Regions from separate parts of the Actinosynnema sp. NPDC091369 genome, predicted to be linked through region 1. Evidence: riboswitches for the same ligand, from Rfam matches in the RefSeq annotation. Region 1 holds a riboswitch; each other region holds the start of a gene.
What was found. Region 1 has a riboswitch for glycine ahead of gcvH (glycine cleavage system protein GcvH). Riboswitches for the same ligand answer to the same signal wherever they lie in the genome.

Region 1 (4,405 bases):
GCGCAGCGGGCGGCGGCGTTCGCGGTGCGGCAGGCCGTCGCCGATGAGGTGCTGGTGGGCCATCGTCCACACCTGGCACGGCCACTTCTTGTGCCGCAGGATGCCGGGGCACGCGCCGCAGCGGCCGTCCGGATCCGGCTGGTGCACGGTCAGCAGCAGCCGCCACCCGTCGGCCAGGCGGTGGATCTCGGAGCGCGCGAGCGGCACCAGCGCCTCCGCCTCGCCGCTCTCGGCGGCCTCGTCCAGCAGCGCCAGCCGGCGCAGCACGGCGGCCCGCAGCACCTCGTCCACGCGGGTCACATCCGGCCGGCGGCTTGGTCGAGCAGGCGGTGCAGCCTGCGCGTCTGGGTGACGGACATCACAGCGGACTCGCCGGGTGGCGCGACCAGCAGAACCCGGTCGTCCTCGACGAGCACGGTCATCGACCGGTCCCGCCCGAACGGGTCGTGGCAGTCGATCCAGCCCTCGGGTTCAGCCATGTGCGCTCCGATCGGTGATGGCGCGGCGCGACGCCGCGCGAGCGGGTGACCCCGCTCCGTAGCTGCGGAGTTCCTGCCCAGTGCATCGGTCGCAGGGCCGTCGTGACTTACCCGTTATCACCCAAGTTCACTCGATTGCTTGAGCGCGCACACAGCGCGTTGCCACCGCCGGGCGAACTGTGGGCCGGATCGGTGGGGCCGCTGGGCACGGACCCGGGTTCCCGGCTAAGATTGGTCACGCGGCCCGCTCCCAGTGACCCCCAGGCTGGTTGAGCGGGCCGTCTTTCATGCCGAAGGGCCCCGCTCACGTGCTGTGAGCGGGGCCCTTCGCGGCAGGTGGGGCTAGATGTCCAGCGGGGTGTGGGTCATCCCGTGCGCCTGCGCCACCGGCAGGTTCGTCAGCAGGCCCTCGTGCGCGTTCAGGCCGAGCGCCAGCGACGCGTCGCCGCGCAGGGCCGTCTCCCAGCCGTGGTCCGCCAGCGCCACGGCGTACGGCAGCGTCACGTTGGTCAGCGCGTAGGTCGACGTGCGCGGCACCGCGCCGGGCATGTTCGCCACGCAGTAGAAGACCGAGTCGTGCACCTGGTAGGTCGGGTCGGCGTGCGTGGTCGGCCGCGAGTCGGCGAAGCAGCCGCCCTGGTCGATCGCGATGTCCACCAGCACCGAGCCGGGCTTCATGTCGGACACCAGCTCGTTGCTCACCAGCTTCGGCGCCTTCGCGCCGGGCACCAGCACCGCGCCGATGACCAGGTCGGCCTCGCGCACGGCCTGCTCGACGGAGTACCGGTTGGACGTGACGGTGCGCAGCCTGCCCTGGTAGAGGGCGTCGATGTGGCGCAGCCGGTCCACGTTGGTGTCCAGGATCTGCACGTCCGCGCCCATGCCGACGGCGATCGCCGCCGCGTTCAGGCCCGCCACGCCGCCGCCGATGACGACCACGCGCGCCGGGTGCACGCCGGGCACGCCGCCGGGCAGCACGCCGCGCCCGCCGGACGGCTTCATCAGCGAGAACGCGCCCACCTGCGGCGCGAGCCGGCCCGCGACCTCCGACATGGGGGCCAGCAGCGGCAGCGCCCCGTTCGCGGTCTGCACGGTCTCGTAGGCGATGGCGGTGGTGCCGGAGTCCAGCAGCGCCTGCGTCAGCGGCCGGTCGGCGGCCAGGTGCAGGTACGTGAACAGGACCTGGCCCTTGCGCAGCCGCGGGTACTCCTCGGCGATGGGCTCCTTGACCTTGAGCACCAGGTCGCCCTCGGCCCACACGTCGTCCGCGGTGGCCAGCACCTTCGCGCCGGCGGCCAGGTACTCCTCGTCGGTGATCGCCGAACCGAGGCCCGCGCCGGTCTCCACGACCACGTCGTGGCCGCGCTGGGTCAGCTCGTGGGCGCCCGCCGGGGTCAGCGCGACGCGGTACTCGTGGTTCTTGATCTCGCGGGGAACTGCGATCCGCACGGTGGGCTCCTTCGGCCGTTGTTACACCCAAGGTCCGGTACGGCGTTTTCGGTGTCATCGTGTCGCCCGCACCAACGCGGCCGTGCGCTGTTGTGCGGATCGAACAAGTCGTGGGGCGCGTTGACACCCGTCGGCGTGGGCACCTAGCGTTCGGGCGACCAACTGAACATCGGCCGCGGCGCGTCATGAGCGCCGGAACCCGCGCGGGAGAGACCTCGGTGATCGTGCCGGGGCGCCGAAGGAGCAAGCACCCCGCACACTCTCAGGCAGCGAGAACCGCTCGGGTGAGGCGACTCTGGAAAGCGCGCACGTCCGCGCACCCACGGTGCAAGCCGCCGCTCCGGCGACGGTGAAGCTCTCAGGTCCCAGGACAGAGTGGGGTCGGAGACCTTGCCGTTCTAGGGAGCGCTGTCGTGACCTTTCCGGACAACCTGCTGTACACGCCCGAGCACGAATGGGTGGACTGGGCACCGGGTACCCAAGAGCCCGTGGCGGTCGGCATCACGTCGTACGCGGCGGACTCGCTCGGCGACATCGTGTTCGTCGAACTGCCCGAGGTCGGCGCCGTGGTGACCTCCGGGCAGGTGTGCGGTGAGCTGGAGTCGACCAAGTCGGTCAGCGACCTGTACGCGCCGGTCAGCGGCGAGGTGGTCGAGGTGAACCCGGCGGCCGTGGCCGACCCGTCGCTGATCAACAACGACCCGTACGGCGGCGGGTGGCTGTTCAAGGTCGCGGTGACCGACGCGACGGGGCTGCTGACCGCGGCGAAGTACGCGGAACTGACCGGGGACTGACGTCATGGCGATCAGCGTGTTCGACCTGTTCTCCGTGGGGATCGGACCGTCGAGCTCGCACACCGTCGGCCCGATGCGCGCGGCGATGATGTTCGCCGAGCGGCTGCGGCCCGCGCTCGACTCCGTCGACCGGGTGCACGTGGAGCTGTTCGGGTCGCTCGGCGCGACCGGGCACGGGCACGGCAGCCCGAAGGCGGTCCTGCTCGGCCTGGAGGGCTGCCGGCCGGAGGAGGTCGACCCGGTCGAGGCGGAGCGGCGGCCGGCGGAGATCCGGGCCACCGGGCGGCTGCGGCTGGCCGGCGTGCGGGAGATCGCGTTCACCGAGGACGCCGACCTGGTCATGCACCGGCGCAAGTCGCTGCCGCTGCACCCCAACGGCATGAGCTTCTCCGCCCACTCGGGTGACACCGTGGTCGACTCGGCGGTGTACTACTCGGTCGGCGGCGGGTTCGTGGTGGATGAGACGGCCACCGGGACCGACCGGATCAAGGCGGACGAGACGCCGGTCGCGCACCCGTTCCGCAGCGGTGACGAGCTGCTGGCGCGGTGCCGGGAGACCGGGCTGTCGATCAGCGAGGTCATGCTGGCCAACGAGCTGTCGTGGCGGGACGAGGCGTCGGTGCGGTCGGGGCTGCTGCACATCTGGGACGTGATGCAGGAGTGCGTCGAGCGCGGCTGCACGGAGACCGGCGTGCTGCCCGGCGGCCTGAAGGTGCGCCGCAGGGCGGCCGAGATGCGCCGGCGGATGACCGTCGAGCACTACGCCACCGACCCGTTGCGGGTGATGGACTGGGTGACGTTGTTCGCGCTGGCGGTGAACGAGGAGAACGCCGCCGGCGGTCGCGTGGTGACCGCCCCGACCAACGGCGCGGCCGGCATCGTGCCCGCGGTGCTGCACTACTACACCCGGTTCGTGCCGGGCGCGTCCGACGACGGCGTGGTGCGCTTCCTGCTGACCGCGGGCGCGGTCGGCGTGCTGTTCAAGGAGAACGCGTCCATCTCCGGCGCCGAGGTCGGCTGCCAGGGCGAGGTCGGCTCGGCGTGCTCGATGGCGGCCGGCGGGCTGGCCGAGGTGCTGGGCGGCACGCCGGAGCAGGTCGAGAACGCGGCCGAGATCGCCATGGAGCACAACCTGGGGCTGACGTGCGACCCGATCGGCGGGCTGGTGCAGATCCCGTGCATCGAGCGCAACGCGTTGGCGTCCATCAAGGCGATCACGGCGGCGCGGATGGCGTTGCGCGGGGACGGCTCGCACTTCGTGTCCCTGGACAAGGTCATCAAGACCATGCGTGAGACGGGCAAGGACATGAAGGTGAAGTACAAGGAGACGGCCCGCGGCGGCCTCGCCGTGAACGTCATCGAGTGCTGACCCGGGGCGCGGGAGGCCGCCGTTGCGCGGCCTCCCGCGCCACCGCGCGGCCCATAATGCGCGGATGAGTGAGACACCCGCCGGTGAGCTGAGAGTGCAAGTCGATCGATTACGGACCCTCATCGAGGAAGTTCCGCGAGATGAGGTCCATGCGGCCGAGAGCCTCAAGAAGATCGCCGAGTCCTACGCGAAGTCGTGGTCGCGGTCCAACATCGGCTACCACTCCCGTGTCTACTACGAAGGTTTCCGCAGCCCACCTCCCGGACAACACTTCAACGCCGAGTGGGGGTTGGACGGTCACCTGACGCCCGGTC
Region 2 (4,405 bases), on a different contig from region 1:
CACCGGGAACGACATGGTCGGCGCGTGCAGGCCGTAGTCGGCCAGCCGCTTCGCCACGTCGTCCACCGTCACGCCGGTCGCCTTGGTGATCGGCCGCAGGTCGAGGATGCACTCGTGGGCCACGAAACCGCCCTCGCCGGTGTAGAGCACGGGGAAGTGCTCGTCCAGCCGGCGCGCCACGTAGTTCGCCGCCGCCACCGCGGTCAACGTCGCCCGGCGCAGGCCGTCCGCGCCCATCATCCGCACGTACGCCCACGAGATCGGCAGGATCGACGCCGAACCCCACGGCGCGGCGCTGATCGGGCCGACACCGGTCTCCGGACCGGCCGTCGGCTGCAACGGGTGGTTCGGCAGGAACGGCGCCAGGTGCGACCGCACGCCGATCGGGCCGACGCCCGGACCACCGCCGCCGTGCGGGATGCAGAACGTCTTGTGCAGGTTCAGGTGCGACACGTCCGACCCGAACTTGCCGTACTGCGCCAGCCCGATCAGCGCGTTGAGGTTCGCGCCGTCCACGTAGACCTGGCCGCCGGCGTCGTGCACCAGCCCGCACACCTCGCGCACGGTGTCCTCGTACACGCCGTGCGTCGACGGGTAGGTGATCATGATCGCGGCGAGCGAGTCGCGGTGCGCGTCGATCGTGGAGCGCAGGTGCTCGACATCCACGTTGCCGTGGTCGTCGCACTTGACGACCACGACCCGCATGCCGGCCATCACGGCGGACGCGGCGTTGGTGCCGTGCGCGCTGGACGGGATCAGGCACACGTCGCGGTGGTCGTCGCCGTTGGCCCGGTGGTAGGCGCGGATCGCGAGCAGGCCCGCGAACTCGCCCTGGCTGCCCGCGTTCGGCTGCAACGACACCGCGTCGTACCCGGTGACCTCGGCCAGCCACCGCTCCAGGTCACCGACGATGGTCAGCAGCCCCTCGGCGTCCGACGCGGGCGCGAACGGGTGCAGGTCGGCGAACTCCGGCCACGTCACGGGCTCCATCTCGGCCGTGGCGTTGAGCTTCATCGTGCACGAGCCCAGCGGGATCATGCTGCGGTCCAGCGCCACGTCCTTGTCCGACAACGACCGCAGGTAGCGCAGCAGCGCGGTCTCGGAGCGGTGCGCGTGGAACACCGGGTGGGTCAGGTAGTCGCTGGTGCGGCGCAGGTCGGCGGGGATGCCGTCGGCGGTGTCGGCGTCCAGGCCGTCCACGTCGGAGACGGTCACCCCGAACGCCTTCCACACCAGTTCCAGGTGCTCGCGCGTGGTCGTCTCGTCGCACGCGATGGACACCACGTCCGCGTCCACCTGCCACAGGTTCACGCCCAGGTCGCGCGCGGCCGACACGACGGCGGCGGCACGGCCCTCGACGCGGGCCCGCACGGTGTCGAAGAACTCGCCGTGCACGATCTCGACGCCGCCCTCCAGCAGGCCGGCGGCCAGCACGGTCGCCATCCGGTGCGCCCGGGTCGCGATCGCCTTCAGGCCCTCCGGACCGTGGTACACCGCGTACATCGAGGCCATCACCGCGAGCAGGACCTGCGCGGTGCAGATGTTGCTGGTGGCCTTCTCCCGGCGGATGTGCTGCTCGCGGGTCTGCAACGCGAGGCGGTAGGCGAGCGAGCCGTCCGCGTCCACGGACACGCCGACCAGCCGGCCGGGCAACTGCCGCTCCAGGCCCTGGCGCACGGCCATGTAGCCGGCGTGCGGCCCGCCGAACCCGATCGGCACGCCGAAGCGCTGCGTGGTGCCGATGACGACGTCCGCGCCGATCTCGCCGGGCGGGCGCAGCAGCGTCAGCGCCAGCAGGTCCGCGGCGACCACCGCCTGCGCGCCCGCCTTGTGGATCTCCTCGATCACCGACGCGTGGTCGCGCACCACGCCGGACGCGCCGGGGTAGGACAGCAGCACGCCGAAGAAGTCGCCGCCCAGGCCGAGCCCCTCGATGCCCTGCGACAGGTCGGCGGTGACGATCTCGATGCCCAGCGGCTCGGCGCGCGTCTCGATGACGGCCAGCGTCTGCGGCAGCGTGTCGGCGTCCACCACGAACTTGTTCGACTTGGCCCGGCCCGCGCGGCGGACCAGCGTCATCGCCTCGGCGGCGGCCGTGGACTCGTCCAGCATCGAGGCGTTGGCCAGCGGCAGACCGGTCAGGTCGGCGACCATCGTCTGGAAGTTCAGCAGCGCTTCGAGGCGGCCCTGGGAGATCTCCGGCTGGTACGGCGTGTACGCCGTGTACCAGGCGGGGCTCTCCAGCACGTTGCGGCGGATCACCGGCGGGGTGGTCGTGCCGTAGTAGCCGAGCCCGATCATCTGCGTCATCGGGCGGTTGCGCGCGGCGAGGGCGCGCAGCTCGGCCAGCGCCTCGGTCTCGGTGGCGGGCGCGGGCAGGTCCAGCACCAGGTCGCGCTCGCGGATCGACTCGGGGACGGCGTGCTGCGCCAGTTCCTCCAGCGAGCCGACACCGATCACGTCGAGGATGCGGGCCAGCTCGGCGGGCCGCGGGCCCACGTGCCGGTCGGCGAACGGGGTGCCGTGCTCGAGTGCGGCGAGGGGGATGCGGTCCTGCGTCATCGGTGCTGGCCTCCAGGGCTCCGGACAGACTTCTGCCGTTGCCCTCCCCCTCTGTCTTCTGCCCGGTCTCGGGCGCCTGAGAGCTTCACCCGGCTGTCGGGCTTGCACCGTCGGCGGGGTCGGTCGGTCGTGCCCGACCCGCTTTCCAGAGGCGTCTCACCCGCACGGTCCTTGCGCCTGAGAGGTTCCGGGGAGGATTTGCTCCTTCGGCGCCGAGACGGGCTCGGACTCTCCCGCACGGGATAAAGCGACTACGCGCGGAATCGTACCCGTCGGAGGGGTGAACGGTACCGCCGGCGCGACGTGGATCTCAGTGCGCGCCGGTCGACCCACCCGGTCAGCCGATGGCCCTCGTCCGACGGCGACGGGACAGCTCGTCGTCGGACGGCTCCACGATCTCGGCCCCGTCCGCCCGTTCGGCGGGGAAGTCGTGGATCGTGCCGCTGATCTCCCGCATCGCTCCGGAGACCGCGATGCCGAACACCCCCTGGCCGCCCTGGAGCAGGTCGACCACCTCTTCCGGCGACGTGCACTCGTAGACGGTGGTGCCGTCGCTGAACAGCGTGATGCGGGCCAGGTCCTGCACGCCGCGGCGGCGCAGGTGGTCCACGGCGACCCGGATGTTCTGCAACGAGACGCCGGTGTCCAGCAGTCTCTTCACGACCTTGAGGACCAGGATGTCCTTGAACGAGTAGAGCCGTTGGCTGCCCGAGCCGTGCGCACTCCTTATCGTGGGGTTGACCAACCCCGTGCGCGCCCAGTAGTCCAGCTGGCGGTAGGTGATGCCCGCGATCTGGCACGCGGCGGGGCCGCGGTACCCGACCAGTTCGTCCGGCAGCGAGGAGTCCGGGAACAGCTCACCCTGTTCGCCGGATCCGGCCCGGATGGGCGCTTCCTCGACCACGCCTGCCTCCCCTCGGTCCGGTCACGACGACCGGCGACCAACGTGAAGCCGCCGCGGTGCCCGAATCACACCGTGGCAATTCACCTGAGTTCGACGGTAAGACCGGCTAGGGGGCAGGTCAACGCGACGCGCGGGACGTGTCTGACCTCAACGTGAGGTAGAGGTTGAGAGAGTCGCCCGTCGTAAGCCATTCGGGTGACGTTTAGTGATCGTTTAGCCGATCAACGTTGACGTTGTGTAATTCAGGGGTGTGACGCCTGATGGTGGCACGCGGGGTTGATCCACAACGCACCGCGCACGCTCGCGAAGGGCCGTTCACGGTGTGGGGCCGGGGGTGCGCCCTTCGTGGGCGGGTTCGGGTAGGGGTGTCGTTGTCAAGCACCCGACTCGTCGGTACTTGGGGTGGGTTGGTGTACCCCCGCGGGGCGATTTGGGGTCCAAGAGCCCAAAAGCGTCCTCGCCGGACGGGCAGATCAGCAGGATGACCCCAACCCCCGCTGATGGCCCCTGTTTCGTCGTGGGTCCGGGTTTCGTGTCGTCCCACCGACCTCCCGAAGGGCTACCACACGCGTCAGGGGGGCGACATCAGTAGACGCCGTAGCCCGCAGTGGACCACGCCCCCCTTGACACGTGCGGTAGGGCTGCGCCAGGTCGGCGGGATGACACGAAGCCCTACTTGTGCAGCAAAGACGTCCAGCGAGGTGGGTCGGGGGTCGCGAGTCGCAACCGGGGTGCGGACGGGTCGGGCGCGGTCGGCCGCGTTGGGTTTGCCCTTCCCATGGGAGGGGTTCGTGTCGTCCCGCCGACCTGGCCTTGCCCTACCGCACGTGTCAAGGGGGGCGAAGTCCAGCAATGCCCGCGGCGCTTACTGATGTCGCCCCCTTGACGCGTGTGGTAGCCCGGAGGGAGGTCGGTGGGATGACACGGAACCCGACCCAC
Region 3 (4,405 bases), 780 kb from region 1:
CGGGTCGTTCGGCACCGCGTTGCGGTTGACCGTGATGCCGACCTCGTGCAGCCGGTCCTCGGCCTGCTTGCCGTCCAGTTCGGACGCCACGAGGTCCACCAGCACCAGGTGCACGTCCGTGCCGCCGGTGAGCACCTTCACACCCGCCGCGGCGGCGTCGGGCTGCGACAGCCGGTCGGCGAGGATCTTCGCGCCCTCGACCGTGCGCCGCTGCCGGTCGGCGAACTCGGGCGACGCGGCGTGCTTGAACGCCACCGCCTTGCCCGCGATCACGTGCTCCAGCGGGCCGCCCTGCTGACCCGGGAACACCGCCGAGTTGATCTTCTTGGCCAGGTCGGCCTCGTTGGTCAGGATCACGCCGCCGCGCGGGCCGCCGAGCGTCTTGTGCGTGGTCGTCGTCACGACGTGCGCGTGCGGCACCGGGCTCGGGTGCAGGCCCGCCGCCACGAGACCGGCGAAGTGCGCCATGTCCACCATCAGGTACGCGTCCACCGAGTCGGCGATCCGGCGGAACTCGGCGAAGTCGAGCTGCCGCGGGTACGCCGACCAGCCGGCCACGATCAGCTTCGGCCGGTGCTCGGTCGCGAGCCGCTCCACCTCGGCCATGTCGACCCGGCCGTCCTCCGCCGACACGTGGTAGGGCACCACGTTGTAGAGCTTGCCGGAGAAGTTGATCCGCATGCCGTGGGTCAGGTGGCCGCCGTGCGCGAGGTCCAGGCCCAGGATCGTGTCGCCGGGCTGGAGCAGGGCGAACATCGCGCACGCGTTGGCCTGCGCGCCCGAGTGCGGCTGCACGTTCGCGAAACCCGCGCCGAACAGCGCCTTCACCCGCTCGATCGCCAGCCGCTCGATCACGTCGACGTTCTCGCAGCCGCCGTAGTAGCGGCGGCCCGGGTAGCCCTCGGCGTACTTGTTCGTCAGCACCGAGCCCTGCGCCTGGAGCACCGACACCGGCGTGAAGTTCTCCGAGGCGATCATCTCCAGCGTGCTCTGCTGCCGGTGCAGCTCGGCGGCGACGGCGTCCGCGACCTCCGGGTCGAACTCCGCGAGGGAGGTGTTGAAGTGCTCGGACATGTGTGGGGTCTCCCTTACGAGGTGCGCTTGTAGAAGGGCAGTGCGACGACTTCGACCGGCTCGTGCCTGCCCCGGACGTCGACGGACAGCTGCGTGCCGGGCTCGGTGTGGCCGACCGTGACGTAGGCCATGGCCACCGAGTACCCGAGGGTCGGCGACAGCGCGCCGCTGGTCACCTCGCCGATGGGGGCGCCCGAGGCGTCCAGCACCGGGTAGCCGTGCCGGGGGGCGCGGCGCGAGGCGGTCTTGAGGCCGACCAGGACCTGCTCCACGCCCTGCTCGGCGACGGCGGCCAGGGCGTCGCGGCCGACGAAGTCGCCCGGCTTGTCCAGCTTCACCACCCGGCCGAGGTTCGCGTGGAACGGCGTGCGGTCGCGGCCGAGCTCGTTGCCGTACAGGGGCATGCCCGCCTCCAGCCGCAGCGTGTCGCGGCAGCCCAGGCCCGCGGGCTTGAGGTCGTGCGGCGCGCCCGCCTCCAGCAGCGCCTGCCACACGTGCGCGGCGTCGTCCGGCGCGACGAACAGCTCGAAGCCGTCCTCGCCGGTGTAGCCGGTGCGGGCGAGCAGCACCGGCTTGCCCGCGACCTCGGTCGGGTACGAGGCGTAGTACTTCACCGCGCCCAGGTCGGTGGGCGTGAGGCCGGCCAGGATCGCGGTGGCCTTCGGACCCTGCACGGCGAGCAGCGCGTAGTCGGTGGACCGGTCCTCGACGGTGGTGTCGAAGCCCTTGGCCCGCTCGACCAGCGCCTCGTGCACGACGGCGGCGTTCGAGGCGTTCGCGACGACGAGGTACTCCTCGTCACCCGTGCGGTAGACGATCAGGTCGTCGATCACGCCGCCGTCGGCCTCGCAGACCATCGTGTAGCGGGCGCGGCCGACGCCGATCGCGGACGCGTGGCCGACCAGGGCGTGGTCCAGCGCGGCGCCGGCCTCCGGGCCGGTGAGCACGATCTCACCCATGTGGGTCAGGTCGAACAGGCCCGCCGACGTGCGCACCGCGTGGTGCTCGGCCAGCTCGCTGTCGTAGCGCAGCGGCATCCGCCAGCCCGCGAAGTCGGTGAACATGGCGCCCAGCGCCTCGTGCTCGGCGTGCAGGGGCGTGCGGCGGCTTTCCATCAGGCGGGTCCTCCCTGGGTGCGGACATGCCGAGGCGCCGACCGGTCGGGTCGGCGGGCGGGCACGTCCGAGAGATTCACGAGCGAAAGGATGACACGGCCCATCGGAGACTCCTCGTCGAGTGAGCCTCCCCCTCTGCCATGAGCCTGAGAGCTTCGCCACCGGGTGAGGGCGGCTTGCACCGTGGGCGAGGCGCACCGGGTGCGCCTGCTTTCCAGAGTTGCCTTCGTCGGGCGGTACCTGTGCCTGAGAGATTCCGGGGAGGAGTTGCTCCTTCGGCGCCCCGGTCGGGGACTCTCCCGCTCGACATCGACGGCCGTGTTCAGTTGGTACCGCCAGACGCTAGGGGTGGCCGGCGGGCGGGGTCAACCCCGGTCACAGGCTCTTCTCGGCCCGGACGCTCTCGACCACCCTGCGCTCGGCGTAGAACGACACGAACGGGATCGTGCCCGCGAGCAGCACCAGCACCGTGCCCTTGATCGACCACCGGGCCTTGAGCGCGAGGTCGACGGTGAGCACCAGGTACACCGCGTACAGGAAGCCGTGCACCGGGCCGACGACCTGCATCATGCCCTCGGTGCCGCCCGCGTACTTGGCGATCATGGCGACCACGAGCAGCAGCAGGCCGACACCGACCACGTAAGCCATGAACCGGAACCTGGTCAACGCGCCGCTCATCGCCCTACCTTCGCCTCACCGCTGGTCCCGCGCGTGCAGTTCGGCGAGCATGCGGTTGTAGGCCGCCAGCTCGTCGTCCTCGTCGTCGTGCGCGGGTGCTCTGACGGGCTCAACGGTAACGACCGGCCGCGACGGCACGGCCACCGGCTCCGGCGCGGCCTCGTCGGCGGCCCCGGTCGCCGCGGCGGCGGCCTCGGCCTTGCGGCGGGCGTCCAGCCTGCGGATGCGCCAGACCATGAACGCGGGGAAGAGGCCGAACAGCGGCCACTGGAAGACGTACCCGAGGTTCTGGAAGGTGCCACCGGCCTCGGAGAACCGCTCCCACTGCCAGTACGCCAGGCCGCAGCACACGACCAGCGACACCAGGCAGACGGCCGCGATCGCGAGCCGTCGGGGGGTGATGAGGCCGCGCACGCCTCAAGAGTACTTCGTGCGTCGCACAGGGCTGGGGCTCCCCGCGCAGGAGCCCGCCCCTCAAGGTGAGGGCTCCCCATCGCTGGAGGAGCCCGCCCCGACTCGTCGGACCTAGGCCACGCCGTCCCGGCGTTGCCTCTGCAACCTGGCCACGCACCAGGCCGCCGCGCTACCCCGACGCAGGTGCTGGAGCACCGTCATCGGGCCGAGGCGACGACCGAGGTCGGAGGGCGTGAGCCCGGCCGCCCGGTAGTCCAGAGCGCGCTGGTCCAGCGGGCTGATGCCCGCGTCCCACCACTGCTCCGCCTCGGAGAGGTCACCCACCAGCTGCCAGTAGCTGGCGGCGGCCGCGAGCAGGGCGTCGGGCACCTCGGGCGCCCGCTTCCGCATCGCCGCCACGTACGCCGGATCCGCGGACTCGACCTTCACCAGGCCGCGGGGACCGCCATTCGCCCGCTGCACCGGGATCCCCGGCGCGGACGGCGGGGCTTCCGCGAGCCACGCGTCCTTGATCCGGTTCACCTCCTGCAGCTCGGCGTCGTCCGAGCGCTCAGCCGCCCACTGCCGCAACAGCTCGTCGACTCCGGAGTCCTCGACCATTCTGCCTCCTCATCGGTCGAAGATCAGCCAATGCGACGCACCGTATTAGCGGGTACCGACAACCGCTAGACCCCGGTTTGTCTAAAACCCTGTTACCAGGGCGTTATAGCCCTCATTCCACCCGTACGGTGCAACGACGAGGGCGCATAGTCACCGATCGTGACCGCATTGAGCGGAGTTCGAGGGGACGCGGCGAGCGGGTCAGGCGAAGAGGCTGCGCACGAAGGTGATGATCGACTCCGCCCCGGACTGGAGCCACCCGAGCGCGGTCCGCACCGCTTCGGCGGACTCGTTCGGCCGGGTGATCAGGAGGAACAGCACCAGCGCGACCGCCGCCAGCGTCACCACCTTCTTGACGTTCACTGATCGGTCTCCGTCCGTGTCACCGGGTGGGGCGGCCGAGCGCCGCCCCGGTCGTGTCAACGGCCATGGTCCCCCATTCACCCGGATGATGACGATCGAACCCGCCGCCATCCCTCGACCGGTCGTGCGATCGCCACGCAACCACGCCTGGAACAGCCTGA

Region 2: linked by a shared signal. The riboswitch ahead of gcvP (aminomethyl-transferring glycine dehydrogenase) and the one ahead of gcvH (glycine cleavage system protein GcvH) in region 1 are both predicted to bind glycine.
Region 3: linked by a shared signal. The riboswitch ahead of gcvT (glycine cleavage system aminomethyltransferase GcvT) and the one ahead of gcvH (glycine cleavage system protein GcvH) in region 1 are both predicted to bind glycine.

Annotation. Positions count from the first base shown of each region.
Region 1 covers NZ_JBIVUG010000003.1:30,302-34,706, forward strand. The annotation lists gene ACIQMJ_RS12615 (hypothetical protein) at 1-291, opposite strand, end outside; gene ACIQMJ_RS12620 (hypothetical protein) at 297-479, opposite strand; gene ald (alanine dehydrogenase) at 822-1,928, opposite strand; glycine riboswitch at 2,123-2,217, shown strand; gene gcvH (glycine cleavage system protein GcvH) at 2,342-2,722, shown strand; gene ACIQMJ_RS12635 (L-serine ammonia-lyase) at 2,727-4,091, shown strand; gene ACIQMJ_RS12640 (TIR domain-containing protein) at 4,114-4,405, shown strand, end outside.
Region 2 covers NZ_JBIVUG010000010.1:61,077-65,481, reverse strand. The annotation lists gene gcvP (aminomethyl-transferring glycine dehydrogenase) at 1-2,562, opposite strand, end outside; glycine riboswitch at 2,718-2,808, opposite strand; gene ACIQMJ_RS30460 (MerR family transcriptional regulator) at 2,900-3,466, opposite strand.
Region 3 covers NZ_JBIVUG010000003.1:815,277-819,681, reverse strand. The annotation lists gene glyA (serine hydroxymethyltransferase) at 1-1,074, opposite strand, end outside; gene gcvT (glycine cleavage system aminomethyltransferase GcvT) at 1,089-2,189, opposite strand; glycine riboswitch at 2,318-2,412, opposite strand; glycine riboswitch at 2,414-2,501, opposite strand; gene ACIQMJ_RS16470 (DUF3817 domain-containing protein) at 2,565-2,867, opposite strand; gene ACIQMJ_RS16465 (hypothetical protein) at 2,883-3,281, opposite strand; gene ACIQMJ_RS16460 (helix-turn-helix transcriptional regulator) at 3,393-3,881, opposite strand; gene ACIQMJ_RS16455 (hypothetical protein) at 4,083-4,244, opposite strand.